DNA from 3 places in the Nesterenkonia sp. YGD6 genome. Region 3 is predicted to be linked to each of the others. Evidence: predicted binding sites of a transcription regulator. Region 3 holds the regulator's gene; each other region holds the start of a gene.

Region 1 (2,262 bases), 370 kb from region 3:
AGGTACTCCGCGAGCATCGTGGTCTCCGGGCTGAAGTCGGCCTCGCGGTGCAGCCAGACCAGGTCCATCCCTGCGGGGACATCCAGCGGCTGGCGCTCGGCCGCGTCACGGACCTCGACGACGGCGACCCCGCGCGCGTCCTCAGCCATCGATTCAAGCGCCGAGGCGATCGCGGGCAGCGCGGCCTCGTCACCGGCCAGCAGGTGCCATTCAGCCTCCCCGCGCGGAGCGTAGCCGCTCCCGGGCCCGAAGAAGCTGATCTGCTCCCCGATCTGCGCGTTCTTCGCCCAGACTCCGGCGCGGCCCTCCTCGCCGTGGACCACGAAATCCACCCAGATCTGCGAGTTCTCATGGTCGACGTGGCGGATGGTGTAGGTCCGGGTCGCCGGCATCTGTTCGGTGCGCAGCTGTTCGCGCAGCGCGTCCATGTCGTAGGGGCGGCTGAGGTCCAGACCCTCGGGCAGCTGCGCGGCCTCCGCGGCGCTCTGCGGAAGGAAGAGCAGCTTGATGTACTGGTCCGTGGCAGGCGACTCCCCCACGGACTTGAACTCGATCGCCTCGAACCCGGGTCCGCCCAGGACCAGCCGGATCATGTGCGGACTGAGCTGCTTCTTGGCCTCGACGGCCAGGACGTGCTGGATGCGCGTTTTCTTTGACTTGGACACCCCGGCACTCTAATCGAACCGGGTGGCCCGGCGGAGGTGAGCCTCAGCTGCGGGGGCCTGTATTGCGACAGAAGCCCGTGCTCGAATCGTTGTCCAATCCGTCGAAAAAGTTGAGTGCATCATGCTCAACTTGGGAATATACTGGGTGTGGGTTCCACAGGAACCGACGCCGCAAGGCACTGACCCAGTCCTATAGAGCGATGAGCATAAGGAGCTGATTGCCGTTATGAACAACTCTCTGACCCGTCTGGACCCCTTCGCCCTGATCGACGATGTCTTCCGCAGCATGCGGACTCCCTCGATGGATGCGGCCCAGCGCCAGGCCGGCTTCGTGCCCGCCGTGGATGCCCATCGCGAGGGTGAGGACCTGGTCCTGCGCGCCGACCTCCCCGGCATCGACCCGGACAAGGACGTCGCGGTCGAACTGACCGGACGCACGCTGACCGTGTCCGGGGAGCGTCGCAGCGAGACCGAGGCCGAGGGTCTGCGCGAGGTGCGCTACGGGTCCTTCTCCCGCACCATCACCCTGCCGGGCGAGGTCTCCAGTGACGCGATCTCCGCGACCTACGAATCAGGCGTGCTCACGGTCCGCGTGACCGGGGTCTACGCCACCGAGGAGCCGCGCAAGATCCAGGTCACCTCCACCGAGCGCGAGAAGAACCTCGAATCCTGATCCCTCCCTCTTCTCGCTGAGAGGCGGATCCTCCGGCCAGTCTGGGCTTCCCGGCCCGTCAGGCACCCGGAGAATCCGCCCCTCGACGGAGGAGAAGAGCTAGAAGACGATCGTGGTGCTGCCGTTGCGGATGACCCGGTCTTCGCAGTGCCACTTCACCGCGCGGGAGAGCACGGCGCGTTCGACGTCGGCGCCGAAGCGGGTGAGCTGGGCCACGTCGTCGCTGTGCGAGACCCGGATGACGTCCTGCTCGATGATCGGACCCTCGTCGAGGTCCTTGGTCACGTAATGGGCGGTGGCGCCGATGAGCTTCACTCCGCGGTCAGCGGCCTTCTGGTACGGGCCGGCGCCGATGAAGGCGGGCAGGAAGCTGTGGTGGATGTTGATCACCGGAGCCCCGACATGTTCGAGGAAGTCCTCGGAGATGATCTGCATGTACCGGGCGAGCACGATCATGTCGACGTTGCCCTTCAGCAGCTCCAGGTGCCGGGCCTCGGCCGCAGCCTTGTCCCCGTTGATCACCGGCACGTGGAAATACGGGATCCCGAAGGGCCGCACATCTTCGGCGAGGTCGGCGTGGTTGGAGATGACCATGACGATGTCCATCGGGATCTCACCGCGGCGGTGCCGCCAGAGCAGATCCAGCAGGCAGTGGTCGGTCTTGGACGCGAAGATCGCCACCCGCTTGGGCTGATCTGCCGCTGCCAGCGAATAGTCCATGGAGAAGCGATCAGCCAGCTTCGTCTGGATGGCCTGCTCCACCGCGGGCTTCGCCGCGGCGAGTCCGGGCAGGTGGAACACGGTGCGTTGGAAGAATCGGCCGTCCTCCACGCCGGTGGAGTACTGGTCCAGGCTGATGATGTTGCCGCCGACCTCGGCGATCAGCTCCGAGACCGCCGCCACGATCCCTGGCTGGTCCGGGCA
Region 2 (2,262 bases), on a different contig from region 3:
GCCGTGGTTCTCTTCGGCCCGCCCGGCACCGGGAAGACCACTTTCGCCAAAGCCATCGCCTCCCGCCTCGAGTGGCCCTTCGTCGAAGTGTTTCCCTCCCGCCTCGCCGCCGACCCGCAGGGCCTGGCGGGAGCGTTGCGCGAAACGTTCCTCGAGATCGCCGACCTGGAGCACGCCGTGGTGTTCATCGACGAGGTGGAAGAAATCGCCTCCCAGCGCTCCGGCGAACCGCCCTCGCCGCTGCAGGGAGTCACCAACGAGCTCCTCAAGATCATCCCGGCCTTCCGCGAACAGCCCGGGCGCCTACTGGTCTGCGCTACCAACTTCATTCGCGCGCTGGACACCGCCTTCCTTCGCCACGGCCGTTTCGACTACGTCATCCCCATCGGACTGCCGGACCGGCAGGCCCGCGAAGCCATGTGGCAGCGCTTTATCCCGTCACCCGTAGTGGACGCCGTGAACGTGGAACTGCTCGTGGCACGCACCGAAGGATTCTCCCCTGCGGATATCGAATACGCGGCACGCAGTGCCTCCCAGCAGGCACTGGAAAAAGCAGTGTACGACGACGGCCGGCTGGCTTCAGTCGGGACGGCTTCGGCCCGGGAGGCGCTGCGGAAGGGACCCTCTACACAGGACTACCTCGACGCAATCTCTGAAACCCGCACCACCGTCAGCGCCGAAGTGCAGCAGGACTTCTTGGAAGATATCGACGCCCTAGGCCGTGTGTAGTGGCTGGGGAGACTTGGCCGGTGCTTCTGAACTGTGGGCTGACGGCGTCAAAGCCGATAGCTAAACTCGCTGACCCTAGTCTTTTTGTTTCGGTGGTAAGTGATCGCGGGACCGCCTGCCGGCGATGGAATACTTCCGCCCAACTCAAAGTTGAGTACTATTGACTCAAGTTTATTCGGCGCCGTCGTGCAACCGGCGTCACCACGCACTGGGAGGGGCAGACATGGACGTCAAACTCACGACCAAATCGCAGGAGGTCGTCTCCGCGGCCGCAATGAACGCGAACACCGCGAGCAACCCGCAGGTGGAGCCGGCCCACATCCTCAAGGCACTGGTGGATCAGCGCGAATCCATGGCCGTCGCGCTGCTCAAGGCCGCCGGAGTCGATCCCGACGCCGTGAGCACCCGCGCCTCCGCCATCATCAAGGCGTTGCCCGCCACTCGCGGGGACTCCGTCGCCGCTCCGCAGTTCTCGCCCGCCGGGCTCAACGTCATCAAGGCTGCCCAGGCGCAGGCCGAGGACTTCGGCGATGACTTCGTCTCCACGGAACACCTGCTGATCGGCGCGGCCACCGACGGCGGCGCGGTGGGCCGGGCCCTCGCGGATGCCGGCGCGACCCTGCAGGCGCTCAAGGCCGAGCTGCCAGGGCTGCGTGGAGACCGCAAGGTCACCACCCCTGACCCGGAGAACACTTTCCAGGCCTTGGAGAAGTACGGCACGGACATGACCGAGATCGCGCGCTCGGGCAAGCTGGACCCCGTGATCGGGCGTGACTCGGAGATCCGCCGGGTGGTCCAGGTGCTCTCGCGCCGGACCAAGAACAACCCGGTCCTGATCGGTGAGCCCGGGGTCGGCAAGACCGCCGTCGTCGAAGGCCTGGCCCAGCGCATGGTCGCCGGTGACGTGCCGGAGTCGCTGCGCGAGAAGACGCTGATCTCGCTGGACCTGGGCGCGATGATCGCCGGTGCGAAGTACCGCGGGGAGTTCGAGGAGCGGCTGAAGGCCGTGCTCGAGGAGATCAAGGCCGCGGAAGGCCGGATCGTCACCTTCATCGACGAGATCCATACCGTGGTCGGAGCCGGCGCCTCGCAGGGCTCCATGGACGCTTCCAACATGCTCAAGCCGATGCTCGCCCGTGGGGAGCTGCGCCTGATCGGTGCGACCACGCTGGATGAGTACCGCGAGAACATCGAGGCCGACGCCGCCCTGGAGCGCCGCTTCCAGCAGGTCTACGTGGGAGAGCCCTCGGTGCCCGACGCGATCGCGATCCTGCGCGGGATCAAGGAGCGCTACGAGGCGCACCACAAGGTGGGCATCGCCGACAACGCCCTGGTCGCCGCCGTCACCCTCTCCGACCGCTACATCAGCGGCCGTCAGCTGCCGGACAAGGCCATCGACCTCATCGATGAGGCCGCCTCCCGGCTGCGCATGGAGATCGACTCCGCCCCGGTGGAGATCGACGAGCTGCGTCGAGTGGTGGACCGGCTCACCATGGAGGAGCTCGCGCTGCAGAACGAGACCGACGCCGGCTC
Region 3 (2,262 bases):
CGTCCATGATCCGGCCACGGTCGGCGGGAGTGGTGGCCAGGCTGATCGACTCGGTGCCGGCATAGTCGGGCATGATGATCTCTGGCGTGGCTTCCACTGCCCAGACCTCGGTCTCCTGGTCGTAGACCAGTTCGGCGGTGGTCTCATAGGTCCAGGCCTCGCCCTCGATGCCGAGCTCCTCCAGTTCCCAGCTGTGCAGAAGCGGGACTGTGGCGGTGACCGGGCGGGGTGAATCCTCCGGCGGCTCATCGAGCACGACCTCGCCGGTGCTCACCTCAGGGGTGAGCTCCTCAAAGGGCGCGTGGAGATTCTCCACGGCCGCCGTCATGGTCTCGGGGTCTCCGGATTCAAAGCTCAGCGCGGAGAAGTCACCGCTGGAGATCGCGGAGGCCAGCGCATCGGCGGCCTCTTCCACGGTCTCGGACGGGTCGACGCTGCAGCTGGTGAGCACCATCACAGCCGCGACCCCCACCGCGCTCGGAATGATCAGCCGGGAGCGAGAGGAGACAGACATGACCTGATTATTGCGGCACCGTGGGCGCGTCTCGGGCAGGACTCGCGGGGTGCGCACAAAGGGTCTCCAGGTCAGCGACGACGAGGGCCGGGCTCCCAGAGGACCAGCGCCTGGGTGTTGGCCCTGGCGCGGCGTCCACGGGCGACGGTGACGACGTCGCCGTGCGGACCCACGGCGAAGAATCGCGGCTTGGTGGAGTGCCGCTGCGATTCGCGCAGCTCGTGGCGCAGCGCGTCCACCGTCTCTTCGAGCGCCTCCACCCGGTTCTGCAGATCGAGGATCCTGCGGATGCCCTCCAGCGAGACCCCATCCTGGGAGAACTGCTGGATCTGGCGGAGCTGCTCGATGTTGTAGGGAGAGTATCTGCGATGTCGCCCGCCCTGGCGCCGCGGGGTGACCAGACCGATCCGGTCATACTGGCGCAGCGTCTGCGGGTGCATGTCGGCGAGCTCGGCGGCCACGGAGATGACGAACATCGGCGCGTGCCGGTGTTCGGGCTCGAGCATCCGCGAGTCCAGAATCCGGGGGTCACGCATCCGGGGGTCCACCATCACAGCACCGCCTTCGCCTCGAGGCCTTTCCGGGGATCGAGCCCCTTGGTGGCTTCCGCATAGGCCCTCACGGCCTCGACCGCCTCGGCGGAGAGGTCCTTGGGAACCTCCACCTGAACCGTGACCAGCATGTCGCCGGCGACCTCGCGGCCCTTCTCCTTCCGGCGCACGCCATGGCCCTTGAGCCGGAGCACGCGCCCGGAGGTCACTCCGGCAGGAATCTTGATGTTGACCTTCTCGCCGTGGACCGTCGGAACCTGCACCGCGGTGCCCAGCGCCGCCTCGTCGAAGGCCACGGGCAGGTGGATGCGGATGTCGTCGCCCTCGCGCTCGAAGAACCTGTGGCCGGAGACGGCGACCTCGACCAGGAGGTCACCGGCGCCGCCGGAGCCGCGCTGACCCTTGCCCTTCACGCGCACCTTCTGGCCGGTCCGGATCCCCGCGGGGATCCGGACGTCGATGACGCCGCCATCCGGCTCGCGCAGACCCACGGTGGTGCCACGGATGGCCCCACCGAAGGAGATGGTGGTCCGCGCGGTGCGGTCGGCGCCCTTCGCAGGGGCTCCGCCTCCGCCGAAGCGGCCGGAGCCGCCGAACCCGCCGGGTCCCCCGAAGAGGTCCGAGAGGTCGGGGCCGCTGGCGCCGCCGCGGCCGGAGCCGCCGCGCGCACCGCCGGCGCCTCCGTTGAAGAGGTTGCCGAAGAGATCTTCGAAGCCGCCTCCCCCACCGGGGCCCGGGCCGCCCGAGAACCGGGCGCCCGAGCCCATGGCGCGGACGGCGTCGTACTGTTCGCGCTGCTCTTTGTCAGCCAGCACGGAGTGAGCCTCAGCGACGTCCTTGAACTTCTGCTCGGCAGCATCATCACCGGGGTTCTTGTCGGGATGATGCTTCCGGGCGAGCTTTCGGTACGCCTTCTTGACGTCCTCCTCGGAGGCATCGCGGGAGACGCCGAGGATTGCGTAGAAATCTTTATCGATCCAGTCCTGTGAGGCCATGGCGCCTCCCTCCTTTCTGCTGCTTAGAGATTCAGCTCTGCTCGGGCCCGGAAGAGACCATCACCTGGGCCGCCCGGAGCAGGCGGTTCCCGTGGCGATAGCCGGCGCGCAGCACGATGGCCACGTGGTCAGCGGGGATCTCTTCATGGGGCTGAGCCATGATGGCCTCGTGCTGGTTGGGATCGAATGCTTCGCCGATCTC

Evidence for each region. Region 3 encodes HspR, which represses chaperone genes until heat shock. Its sites were predicted from a motif close to AAGTTGAGTCNNNNNGACTCAACTT; they were not measured.
Region 1: a site for HspR is predicted at 773-797, ahead of LTI14_RS01620 (Hsp20/alpha crystallin family protein). Genes of this name have one in related genera too.
Region 2: a site for HspR is predicted at 877-901, ahead of clpB (ATP-dependent chaperone ClpB). Genes of this name have one in related genera too.

The regions. Positions count from the first base shown of each region.
Region 1 is NZ_JAJOYY010000001.1:343,950-346,211, forward strand. Features, by position in the region: gene LTI14_RS01615 (siderophore-interacting protein) at 1-665, opposite strand, end outside; gene LTI14_RS01620 (Hsp20/alpha crystallin family protein) at 892-1,338, shown strand; gene purU (formyltetrahydrofolate deformylase) at 1,438-2,262, opposite strand, start outside.
Region 2 is NZ_JAJOYY010000011.1:13,179-15,440, reverse strand. Features, by position in the region: gene LTI14_RS12940 (ATP-binding protein) at 1-729, shown strand, start outside; gene clpB (ATP-dependent chaperone ClpB) at 953-2,262, shown strand, end outside.
Region 3 is NZ_JAJOYY010000001.1:717,522-719,783, forward strand. Features, by position in the region: gene LTI14_RS03240 (penicillin-binding transpeptidase domain-containing protein) at 1-514, opposite strand, end outside; gene LTI14_RS03245 (heat shock protein transcriptional repressor HspR) at 586-1,020, opposite strand; gene LTI14_RS03250 (DnaJ C-terminal domain-containing protein) at 1,065-2,060, opposite strand; gene LTI14_RS03255 (nucleotide exchange factor GrpE) at 2,092-2,262, opposite strand, start outside.